DNA from 3 places in the Paenibacillus sp. B-A-8 genome. Region 2 is predicted to be linked to each of the others. Evidence: predicted binding sites of a transcription regulator. Region 2 holds the regulator's gene; each other region holds the start of a gene.
What was found. Region 2 encodes LexA, which represses DNA repair genes until DNA is damaged. Its sites were predicted from a motif close to CGAACATATGTTCG; they were not measured.
Positions count from the first base shown of each region.

Region 1: the regulator LexA is predicted to act here: its motif matches at 1,989-2,002, upstream of ACN6MV_RS23335 (YolD-like family protein).
Region 3: the regulator LexA is predicted to act here: its motif matches at 2,055-2,068, upstream of addB (helicase-exonuclease AddAB subunit AddB).

Region 1 covers NZ_CP183882.1:5,163,453-5,167,665, forward strand. Annotated here, with positions in the region: gene ACN6MV_RS23320 (hypothetical protein) at 20-502, opposite strand; gene ACN6MV_RS23325 (M15 family metallopeptidase) at 578-1,264, opposite strand; gene ACN6MV_RS23330 (hypothetical protein) at 1,454-1,612, shown strand; gene ACN6MV_RS23335 (YolD-like family protein) at 1,615-1,950, opposite strand; gene ACN6MV_RS23340 (hypothetical protein) at 2,329-2,889, opposite strand; gene ACN6MV_RS23345 (PH domain-containing protein) at 3,008-3,496, shown strand; gene ACN6MV_RS23350 (glycosyl hydrolase) at 3,575-4,213, opposite strand, start outside.
Region 2 covers NZ_CP183882.1:3,879,480-3,883,692, reverse strand. Annotated here, with positions in the region: gene ACN6MV_RS17385 (class I SAM-dependent methyltransferase) at 1-457, shown strand, start outside; gene ACN6MV_RS17380 (hypothetical protein) at 458-1,036, opposite strand; gene ACN6MV_RS17375 (hypothetical protein) at 1,257-1,637, opposite strand; gene ACN6MV_RS17370 (L,D-transpeptidase) at 1,785-2,123, opposite strand; gene lexA (transcriptional repressor LexA) at 2,373-2,999, opposite strand; gene ACN6MV_RS17360 (LysM peptidoglycan-binding domain-containing protein) at 3,294-3,707, shown strand; gene ACN6MV_RS17355 (DUF896 domain-containing protein) at 3,817-4,026, shown strand; gene ACN6MV_RS17350 (hypothetical protein) at 4,076-4,213, shown strand, end outside.
Region 3 covers NZ_CP183882.1:5,294,891-5,299,103, reverse strand. Annotated here, with positions in the region: gene ACN6MV_RS23960 (DUF4097 family beta strand repeat-containing protein) at 1-537, opposite strand, end outside; gene ACN6MV_RS23955 (MerR family transcriptional regulator) at 933-1,727, shown strand; gene addB (helicase-exonuclease AddAB subunit AddB) at 2,199-4,213, shown strand, end outside.

The sequences.
Region 1 (4,213 bases), 1.3 Mb from region 2:
GGGTTATTAGGCATGTCGATTATCTGCGTTCGTCACTTCTGCTTCTCATTCCAACTAGGCCCAAAAGTCCAAACAATCCGAGCCAGCCCCAGTTAGACCCTCTGCTGGTAGTCCCAGTATTCGTAGTTGTGCTGGTTGCCCGATATCTACCGTCCGTTGTAGTGTTGGATAGTGGAGTTACCGTATTTCTGTTGTAGTTATCCCGGGTGTAATTTTCTGTATTGTAATTATTGTTGTGATAGTTGTTACGATTGTAATTTTCCCCTGTGCGGATCTTATCTCTCATAATGCTCTCATGCTGATTCATCGTTCCCGTGGTGCCGTTCATTAGATTGCCTTCCGTATTCATCATCCGAGTGTTATTCACGGTACCATCCATGCCCGTATTCGCGTTTGGGATACCGCCTAAAGCCGCCGACCCGATTGGATTAGCGTAACTAGCTCCCATTACACTCAGTGACAGTACAGTGCAGCATGCAAGGCTTGTTATCAGCTTGTTCACAACGTATGCCTCCCTTTATAGTTAGTGATCACTGATAATTTCCCCTTGGATGGCACTGTCTATACATGAATAGCTTTACTCTTTTACTACATTCACTGTCTTGCTCGCTGCGTCATACGTAACCTTTGCTCCAAGCGCCTCAGCCAGAACCCGCACGGGTACATATGTTATACCTGTATCAAGAACGCCATCCGTAAGCTTGCTGCCATTCAAGGTTATCGATACTTTAACATCCTTATTCACTGCGTCATCCTCCCCGATTATCCTTTTTAAAGCTTCATTGACCTGATCCGTTGTAGGACGTTTACCTGCGCGAAGTTGACTTGTGGTTAAACCGAAGGTCATCTGCAAGTGGGAATAATCTTTAAAAGACGTCCAGTCTCCTCCCCATTCAAGCCCCAGCTGTTTACCCACCTGTACCACCTCTTGCCAGTCCGCTATTTTATCTTTATCCCCATCACGATTCATATCCCAGGAAAGACTATTTCCGTCCGGCAGCAAAAGCGCAAAATCAAACGCAAGGCCATAATTGTGATAGCTGGTTCCACCCTTGGCGTTGGTAACTATTGGCCCCGGCTTACTTCTCCCCTGTGCATACAAGGCATTTTGCTCTGCGATTGAGCGTAATCCCTGGGTAATCACAATCGGCACTCCTTTGGCATAGCTTTGCTGAATCAAAGCCTTCGCTCCTGCTGCCAAAACAGGATGAAGCCCAACAAGACGCGCCGTCGATTTATCCCTTACTTGTTCCAAAGTCAGCATAGAATCACCCCTTGCTATAATCAATGATCCCGACTCCCCATTCGCTTGTACTAATAACCCTTTCTTATATTTTAAAAAAAGACCCCGGTATCCCCGAGATCTAACCTGAAAGGTAGCTATTCACGGCTTCTCCACCTTGGATCAATTCCACAAAAAAGGGCAAAATATTAGCGAAAGGTGGGAACACATATGGACATTCATAGCGATAGCTATAGAGTTGCTGCACTCAGCGAACAGGATGAAGCACTCGAAATTATTCGGAATGCCGAAGCTTCTATTGCACATCTAACCGGCAACCCAACCGTGACTCTAATTGCTTATGAAAAAAATGAAGGCAGCAATTCTTAGCATCAGACGATGTAAACCTCAACAAGGTCATCCACATTGATCCACTTCCATTCCTCCGCCCACTGCAGCTTAAACTCACGCGAGTGGGTGTGAATGGAAGTCACAAAGCCACTTATTGTCGTATTCTCAAAGGGATCAAACAACACAACAGTCACACGCACATGACTCCGTAACGATAAGGCCAGTGTACATTCGATTTCCTCCAGTTTCTGCTCATCCAGAATAGGCTTAATGCGGCGCAGCGTCTCCCGTTCATCCCTAATAATTCTTACCTTGTGCTCCGGCAGCATCATCCGACTGCTTTCCCACAGTCCGTTTTTCTCCAGCTTTTTGCCCATGGTAACCCCTCCCTAATATCTATACTATCCTATTTATACGAACGTATGTTTGTATTATATCCATACCTTCGCTGAATAATCAATAATCAGGAAAAAGATACCACTTTCTATCTTCCTCTTTATCTAAAAGTTGTATAATAATACATATCTGATCGAGAGGAGCTTTCCACTTGAAAAAAAATACTGCACTTCTCATCCTAATCCCTGCATTATTCCTGTGCATATACCCCCTCGTATATCAAAGTAATACACTCTCAGACCTTACAAAAGGAATTGTAGCTGGCTTATTTATAGGATTGGCAGTGTTACCTCTACTTAAGCTCAAAATCGCAGCAAAAAGACGCTGACAGTTAAACTGTACAGCGTCTAAATTCCGATCTATTCTTTAACGTTCTCTGTCTCAGTGGTGGACTGACCATCGGCATCGATGAGCCCTGTTGCTTCTCTTGCTTCATTAAGCTTGGATATGCCGTACAGCATCGCTACATCAGCGTTCTGATTCAATTCCTGGAACTGCTCAGCAGTGACCTCTGTGGAATCAGCACCTTGAGAAGCTTGTTCTTTTAGAGCATAAGCACTTTGAAAAGCAATTTTGGACTCCTCAAGCAGCTTACGAATATCTTCAGGCAAGCTAGAGGAGATCTTCACCTTTTCAGCCTGATTAGATAGGTCTGTTGCAGTTTTCTGGAACTCGTTAATCTTCTTCTCTAGCTGCCTGTCCGAAAGCTCTCCTGCTGAATAACCAGCGATGGCTTCGTTGAACTCCGCTAAAGATGATTTTCCTAATTCCTCAAGTTTAGACATTTCATTGTAGAAGTTTTGCACGGTCTCCTGCACTTCTTCCTCTGAGGCAGGCGCCGATGAAGTTGAATTATTATTGCTGCAGGCGCTAAGGATGACAGTCAACATTAGCGTTCCTATTAGTAACACTTTTTTCATTTATTTATCCCTCCACTTAACAGAATAATGTCGCTTTGTGTAAAGTGCAAATGAAATTTATGTAAAATGACTATTATGTTATAATTATTTCAATTGTAATTAGGGAAGGAGAGTTTTTATGCCTTATTGCACAACCTGCGGTTCAGAATATAAGCAAGGCGTGAAATTTTGTGGAGAATGTGGATCTAGCATTGACGGCACCGCTCCAGTGACCGCCCGGCGTCCATCAGCAAATCTAAACGCTACTCAAGAAGTCGTACTCTGGAAAGGTAAACCGGCTAGCATCTCGGATCGCCTCAAAGGAATCGTACGCCTAAACACGACTACGTACACCATTACAAGCCAGCGCATTATGGTAAAGACCGGACTTATCGGTAAAAATGTCGAAGAAATTGAATTACTGCGCGTACGCGATTTATCCGTAGCACAATCTATCATGGACCGGATGCTTGGCATTGGTTCATTAACTGTATTTTCTGATGATGCCTCAGCGCCTCAGCTTCTTTTCCGAAAAATCCATGATGCCCAAACCGTCAAAGATGTTCTGCGCAAAGCCGTTCGAGACGAGAAGATCGCCAACAACATTAGCTACCGCGAACAAATCTAAGATGGTTTTTAAGTTAAAAAAAGCCCCGAAATCCGGGGCTTTTTTTGCTTACGCTTCGACGCTCAAAGCAGATATTTTTTATGGAAGATAGAACGCACTTGCTGGAATAATCCCCTTTGGCTGGCTAGGGCTTTCCCATTGCAATACAATCCGCGCGTCCCCCTCATTCTCATAGTATTCCACTTTTACTTCGTGCAGCTTGCCTGCAATCAGATTTACACTACCTTTTCGCTCCTGTCCACTCTGCTTCACCCAACTGTCAATGATTAACCCTCCATCAATCCACACCCGTACCCCGTCATCAGAGGAGGAGTAAATGGTATAAGTCTCACTATAAGCTGCCGTCAGCTTACCGCTCCAACGTATAGAGAAAGCATCGACACGAATGGCTGGATCGGGTGAACCCTGTTTCCATGAAAATTGGATGTTCGCATCAGTTCGCGTCAACGCAGGAGTCCCGCTAAGGGTCATATTATTGAAATATTGCCCCCATAGCCCGCTTTGCAGCACACTATCTCCTTTAGCAGCCACAATCGCTGCCTCAGCAGCATATTCATCTCGTGTGAATACAAAGCTGTCGTTCATAAAGGCTCTAATCACCGCATCGGTGTTTTTCTCATAAAGAAGCTTGCCCCAGGTCATTTGATAAGACCATTTCGGCTGCGATTTAGCCAGTAGTGTAGGAGAAGGAAGCTCTCCGTTCTCTCCAATCGCGAT
Region 2 (4,213 bases):
GCGTTATGACTGGATATTTTGCCACAACGTGCTTGAATATCTTGAACATCCCAAAGAAATGTTAATGGACATTAGTAAAAAACAATCTGCAAAAGGAATGCTCTCTCTGATCGCTCATAATCCTGTGGCCAAGGTGATGAAGAAAGCCATTATGAATAAAGATCCTCAGGGAGCTCTAGATAGCATTGGGAATATGCGAGAATATAGTGGCATTATTCAAACAGAAATTACGATCTATACGAATGATCAATTGGCGGAATGGCTTGAGAATTGCGGATACGAGATTAGATGGACTTACGGAATACATAATATCTATGGATACATAGCAGACAATGAAGTGAAAATGGATGAAGATTGGAATAAACACATGGTGGAGCTGGAGCTTAAATTAGGCAGTGAATCACCATATAAAGACATAGCGATTTTCACACATCTTATTGCGGAAAAAATCAGATAATTATTCGGATACGATCGTCCTGAAAAATGCATGCAACTGCTGTACTTGGGAGTAAGCTTCTTTATACTGATTGTCGGATTGTTTAATTGGCAATAAGCCTGGCAAGAAGGAGATACTATACACAGGCATTTCACTGCTGTTCATATATATTTTAAGCGTAAGTTCCTCAATAACACTAGCCTCTTCGTCAGCGCTATTAAGCACATTAATATTCGCACTTGAAGCGGTTGCTTTGCTGCTTTGTTGTCTTTTGGATACTTTTGAAAGGGTTAGTGCATTAACAACAATCTCTGATCCCATTACATTATCGAAGGAATACAGCTTTGCTATAGCTTTTTTACGTGTTTTCGGATCGCTACTGCCTATGGCTATTTTCTTATAGGATTCGTTAAGGGCGATCAAGTGAGATTGATTGGGTGGAATGAACGTTTTGGTGAATATGATGTTAAAGGATGAGATTGCGTTTAACAGCTTTGAAAGATCTGAAGAAGTAGATAGCTTTTTCAATTCTAGAAAACCGGCACTAAGAATTAAGACAACTCCTATAATACCAAATATGTATATCAAGAAAATCAGCATGGAATCACACCTCCTAGTTATCTCAGCAGAGCAAGATTTATTACTTAATGAAAGATATGCCTTAATCTTCTCGACTAGTATCTGCTAAAAGTGAAATTCGTTGAAATATAGGAACAATTACAGCATTAGCAAAAAAAAGCACCCTGAGATCCGCCTTTAATGCATGCTAGGGCAGTTACTGAGTGCTTAGATGAGAGTTATTAATGTAAATATGTCAAAATTATAAGAAATTGAAAGCCGTAATTTGATCGGTATACACAATTAGCTGCTTGTATTCGATCGATGATTCATAGTTAGCATAGGGTCTTACAGAAACATCATTGAGGACTACAAAGTTATAGCTGAAATTTTTATCGGGATGTTCCGCACCTAAATAAGATATGTATTCATCTACAATGACATCATCCATTAGAGATTTAAAGTCAAAAACATCCTCTTTATTGGAGGTGGAAGGGGAGATGGTCCCTTGAATACTGCCGAATGAGGTGAGTAGATTTACTTTTTTTCCACTAGCTTGATCGTTATTTAACAATAATCCTGAGAGTTTAACAAGTGCATCGACTTTAAAATCGACGAGGGTTCTTATTTTGGAGTTGTTCAAAACCAGACACTTCCTTTCTATTTGAAAACCTGTTAACATTATTCGACATATAACCACATAATTCCTATTACGCCATCAAAAATACTTAAATACAAACACACCCCATTCATTGAACCATGAGTGAAGTGTGTTTATTTATGGATAGATTTAATTCCTGATCGTTACTTGAGTTCCAATCGGAACAATCGCAGCTAGTGCTAGCACATCCTCATTGTACATCCGAATACAACCGTGGGAAACTTCGTGACCTATCGAGGAGGGATCATTATTTCCATGTATTCCATAGTGAGGCTTAGATAGACCCATCCAAAAGACCCCAAATGGACCACCTGGATCGGGTTCTTTGTTAATAATAGTGAAGTCACCCAAGGGTGATTGGGTTAACATTTTACCGATTCCGACGGGGAAACCTCTGATCACAATGTTGTTATCAAGAAGATACAGCATACGCTGGGTCAGATCTACAATAATTCGGTAATTTGGCATTGCGCAACACTCCTTTCTAATAGGATATGAGCAGAAAGCCTAAACGGTTATTAATAGAAAATGGCCATTTTAGCGTATGCGAACGCGTGTTCTAGTATGGATAATTTGAGTTAGAAAACAAAAAAAGGCTGTTCCACATTTGTGGAACAGCCTTTGATATTACAGAAAACAGTATCATTATGCTTCTCGTAGAAACGGATACCGTCCTTTAATGGACGGTATCCGTTTTGGCTTGGTAGGAGTGCATACTTAGTGGATATCTCGAAATAATCCGATAACTCTGCCGAGAATGGTCACGCGATTAAGGCGAAGAGGCTCGTACGCCGGATTCTCCGGCTGAAGACGTATATGATCACGTTCTTTATAAAAGGTCTTAACGGTAGCTTCATCTTCTTCGGTCATAGCTACAACGATATCTCCGTTATCAGCTGTCTGTTGTTGACGGACAATAACATAGTCACCATTCATTATCCCAGCTTCGACCATACTGTCACCTTGAACCGATAACATAAATACTTTGTTATCTCCAACATAGTGAGTTGGAAGCGGGAAGTAGTCTTCAATATTCTCAGTAGCAGTGATAGGAACCCCGGCGGTAACCTTACCTACGACAGGAATGCGTGCGACGGTTTGTGCGAAATGATGGACATTCTCGGAATCCTCTTGGCCAAGCAATTCTATTGCACGAGGCTTCGTTGGATCTCGACGGATAAGTCCCTTCTTCTCTAGCCGATCCAAATGACCGTGAACTGTGGAGCTGGAAGCAAGACCAACAGCTTCTCCAATCTCCCGAACGGAAGGAGGATAACCCTTGCTGCGGACTTCGCTACGTATAAATTCCAGGATCGCCAGCTGGCGACTTGAAATCTTTGACATTGGAATCAACCCCATATAGTAATGTTTGGGAAAATTATAACATAGAACTACCGTTCGCACAAACATAAGTTCTAACTATTATAAATATTAATTCGAAAGAGTTAATAAATGGTAGTCTCGTATTGATAAAGCGAACTTTAAAACAATGATCAGCTGGATTCTTTTTATAGATGATAGGGTGATTTACTCTTTTCAAAAAAAGAGAACAATTGTTCTGAAATAGTATTGAACAAAACACATGTTCGTGTTATTATAATTTCAAAAGTAAGAACAAGTGTTTGGAGGATGATATTCATGTTAAAATACAGTACATACCGTAGCATCTACGATAAAGCCCCCGTGGTTGAATCTTTAGGACATAATCCTGTTACCCGTTATTCAGCTCAGATTAAAGAGATTACAGCGCTTTTGCTTGAAGGATTGATGCGTTTGTTCCGGAGAGATTTTGTTATTAAACTTACATTGATCATTGTGCTCGTACTATCAGGACTCACAGTAGTAGGTAATGTATTTGCAGGATCTACTACTTTAATGAAGGATGAGAAGCGCGTAGTGGTTGAACGCGGAGATACACTTTGGAGTATTGCTCTTGAGAATAAACCATCGGATATGAAGACGGCTGTATATATAGAAGGAATTAAAAAATCTAATGGCATTAAAGGCAGTCAGATTAATGCTGGAGATATTCTCAGTTTACCTATTTATTAATATTCTAAGAACATAATAGAAGGACATAAAGAGCTTGCAGGGAGTAAACCTTGACAAGCTCTTTTTCTCATGGCAGAGTTAGAATTAATTTATATGGGGAGGGAAAGTTTTGAACATTGATGAGTTGGTCGCGCGTATTAACGAATTGGCACGCAAACAGAAGAGCGTAGGCCTTAATCAAGAGGAAACGGCGGAACGCGCCAAGCTTCGTGAAATCTATTTGGGGAATATTCGCAATAACTTCCGAGCACAATTGAATACGATTGAATTGGTCGATAATGATGAGCATGAACAAGGTAACAAGGGGCTTAAGCATTAACACCCTGTTCCTTTTCATAGATACTACTGGATGACTAGGGGGAACGCATATGGCCCGTTCTTGGGAAAGAATGGTTCAACGTAACACACAGCAAATTAACAAGCAAAGAAAGAAACAGGGGAAGGAAACGATTTACGCATCAAAATCCAAATCTCCTGGCAAGAACAGTGAAACCTTTAAAGGCCGT
Region 3 (4,213 bases), 1.4 Mb from region 2:
TGAAATTGAACCGCTAATATTTCCGTTTTTTGTTTCAAGGGTTATAGCCGTCCCTACATTCAATTTGTCCAGTTGGATATTTCCGTTATTTATGTTTACTTCCACTGTCCCTAAAAACATGATTGTTGGTAATACGATACTTTCATTTGATGTTTTTAAACTCAAATTTTTTAAAGTTGCATCAGGTATCCATACCTGAATAGTTCTGGTTACTTGCGAGCCTTTTCCTCCGATATAGTCGTTCCATTCCTTATTACTGTCACTTACCATTGACAGTTCTTTATCGTCAGATAGATCAATCTTGTAAAAATCTTTCTCACTTTCATAGTAAACAATATGAATTTGTTCATCTTTAGATTGGAGGATATTTATTTTTTTGTCTTTTACATCAATTGTTAAGGTATCGATCTTTTGGGCAGGTATGGTGTAATTTTTTTCCTCCATGGAAGTGGAGTCGGAGGAACATCCTGCTAATGATATCAATAGTGTCACCAATATGCCTATAGTAGTTAGTAATTTTTTTGCAGTACTTTTCATTATAAAACGCTCCTTCGTTAAATCATTTTTCTTTTAAATATAGCCTGTCCTACGAATGCCAATCTTAAGCTGTTATGCAGACAAGTTCCGATATGCAACAAAGCATTAGAGTTGAACAAATAATATTGAAAAAGTCTACCAAATATGTTGCAAGGGTTGGATTGGAATAAATACACAAAATGATAGTCACTAAAGTAGGATCTGTCAGCCGACCATACCAATATGACTGCATAGACAGCAATACATGTTTGATAATCCTTTGATACATGGTTTAGTTCTTCATGTTTGCCTTCCTTTCTGGTAATAAATTCATTTTGTATTTCGTTGCGTTTATCAGTCGCATATGTTTTAATCATCATAAACTTTTGTGTTACAAAAAGGTCAAGAGGGTAGATATGAAGAACTATTTTACAATTAAGCAAGCAGCAGAGATCGTAGAGATGACCACTGAGACCTTGCGGCACTATGATCGTATTGGATTAGTCAAGCCATGCCATAAAGATGAATTATCGGGATATCGATACTATTCCGAGCAGGAGCTCGTAAAGCTGCAAACCATTGAACTGCTCAAAGCAATGGATCTTACTTTAATGGATATTAAAGATATTTTGCAGCAGAATGATCTCTCTAAAGTAATTGCATTTCTAAAACAAGCAGAAAAAAGAGCAGACGATAAAATTGCTCGTCTGCAGTATGCAAAATCGAAAATTAAACGTGCCTATCTACATTATGAAAATAAGTTCCACGACGGTTATAGTCAAAGTGAAAATTACTTTGTCAGACACATAGAGGAAAGGGTAATTATGCTTTCGAATAAAATGGAAAGCCCCACACTTAAGAATTTATGGGACTATCACAGACATTTCTATCAACAAATCGAAACGTCTCTGCATTCAGAATTTCTGTTTGAAGATATGGCAGGAATGTTCACGACTGAAGGAATAACACAATTATTTGCTGTTTGCTTGAAATATCCGTCTTTAGAGGGGCTGACTGTGCTACCAGAAGGGGACTATCTGTGTGCAATTTGTACCGAAGAGAATAAGAATGCTGTATTACAAAATTTACTTGAAAGGGCAAAGACGGAATACGATGTGTGTCCAGATTTTGTTCTTCATAATATTATTGTGACTGGAATATTGCAGTGGGATTATCAGATACAACTGTTCATTAAAAAACGCTCATGTTAGATTAAATACAAAGGAAAAGGTTTAGGAAAAGAAAAATGTTTGATTGAAAGTCGCTAATTTAGCGGCTTTTTTTGATTAAGGAATCACGTTTCTTGCCCCTGACTGAGGACAAGGACGTTATACTTCGCCGATTAGATAACTAACTGGCAGATTAACGCTATAAGCGAACCCGAATCTCGAACCCTAACTCTACGCTCCAAACAGAAAGCATCGAACGTTGCGCACCGGGTATTAACAAACTAGAAATACTAAACAGCAAGTCACCAAAATACGATAGTTGCTGTTTATTTCGTAGTTTTTTTATTGTGAATCATTAGAAAATACTAGCAAACGCATGTTCTGATTTGTGCAGTTATGCTATACTGAGGGGACGAGGAACGACTGAACTTTTTCATTTGAACATCATCACACGGTGAGTATTTCACCTTGTATCATATACATTTTCTCCGCTACGGAAGGAGTCTATCATTTATGTCGGTAACCTTTTTACTAGGCCGCTCAGGCAGTGGCAAGACAACAAAAATATGGGAGTCTATCTCTTCTTCATTAGAGAAGGAGCCTCTTGGCGCACCGATCATTATTCTAGTACCAGAGCAAGGTTCTTTTGGAGCAGAACGGGGGCTTCTCACCGTAGGGAATGTGAAGGGGAGCATTCGGGCGCAGACACTAAGCTTTTCTCGGCTTGCCTATCGGGTGAAACAGGAAACTGGGGGTAGCGCTAGCCTGCCTATCAGTGAAGAAGGCAAAAAGATGTTAATTTATAAAATTATCCGCCGTCGCAAAGAGGAACTAAAATTGTTCGGTGCCTCAGCAGACAGACCGGGTTTTGTGGAACGGCTGAATCAACTGCATACGGAGATGAAGCGTTGTTGCTTGGCTTCCACTGATTTAGAGGAACAGTTGTCTGCAATGCGAGGCGCTATTGCAAGAAGCCCTATTCTTGAAGGAAAGCTGGATGATTTACAGGTGGTATTCAGCGATTTAGAGAAGGAGATGTCGCGTCTCTACATCGATGAAGAGGATCGTTTAGCGGAACTAGCTGAGCATATTCCTGATTCCTCCTACATTCGTGGAGCGGAGATTTGGGTAGATGGGTTCCATGGCTTTACCCCACAGGAATTCGTAGTGCTTAGAGAATTAATGCAGCAAGCATCGAAGTTGACCGTCTCACTTACACTTGATCGCTCCTATCCCTATGGAGATCAGTTGAATGAGCTTGAATTATTTCACCCAACTGCGGTTACTTACATTAAACTGCGTGGAATAGCTGAAGAGCTGGGCATGGATGTGTGGGACGAGCTTTTGGAGCCAGCGGTTCTTCCGCGTTTTGAAGAAAGTCCTGCTCTTGCTCATCTCGAAAGGGGATATGACCGTCGAAAGGTCTGGTTTGGTGCAGATGAACTGGCAAATGAAGCAATATCTATAGGTGCAGCAGTTTCTCACAGAGCAGAGGTTGAGGGAGCGCTGCGTGAAATGATCAGGCTGGCACGAGATGAAGGTGCAAAATATGGTGAAATGGCCGTATTAATGCGTAATATTGGAGATTACGAACAGCTGATTAAACCGTTGTTCCAAGATTATGGAGTGCCATTTTTTCTGGACCAGAAGGTAAATGAGCTGCATCATCCATTGGTAGAGTTTGTACGTTCCGCATTGGATGTAGTGCGTCGACGCTGGCGCTTCGAGGATGTTTTCCGCTGCGTAAAGACAGAGCTTTTGCTGCCGCTGGACGGGAGTATTACGCGTGAGGATATGGATGATTTAGAGAATTATGTGCTGGCTTGTGGGATTCAAGGGTATCGCTGGACGGATGGCCGTTCTTGGAAAGGAATTCCTAGCTTGTCGCTGGAAGGCGGCAGACAGATGGATGAAGAACTGCTTGCTACGATGGAACGATGCCGTGCCAGTATAACGGGTCCTCTATTTGCTTTTGAGAAACGGATACAGAAGAGTAGAAGCGGTCTTGAACTTTGTACCGCCGTGTACAAGCTGCTGGATGAGACGGATGTTGCTCGAAAGCTGGAGAAACTTAGTGTTGATTCTATGGAGAAGGGGCAACCCGAGAAGGCTAGAGAACATAGTCAGCTGTGGGGTGCAGTGCTTGATCTGCTTGATCAGATCGTTGAAATGATGGGTAACGAAAGACTTGAATTTGATGTGTTCACCGGAGTCCTAGAGACAGGACTTGCTGAGCTTAAGATGGGACTTGTTCCTCCCGCGCTCGATCAAGTACTGGTTGGTAACATGGATCGGACTCGACCAACGGGAGTTAAATACGCTTTTTTGCTTGGATTTAATGAAGGTGTTGTGCCTGCGCAGTTTAAGGAAGATGGAATTCTCTCGGAAGGCGAACGCTCTGTGCTTGAGAACGCCGGTATGGAGCTTGCTCCTGGTGCTTCTCGTAAGCTGCTGGACGAGCGGTTTTTGATCTATAATGCGCTAACGACAGGAAGTCGAAAGCTCTGGATTAGCTACGCCACAGCTGA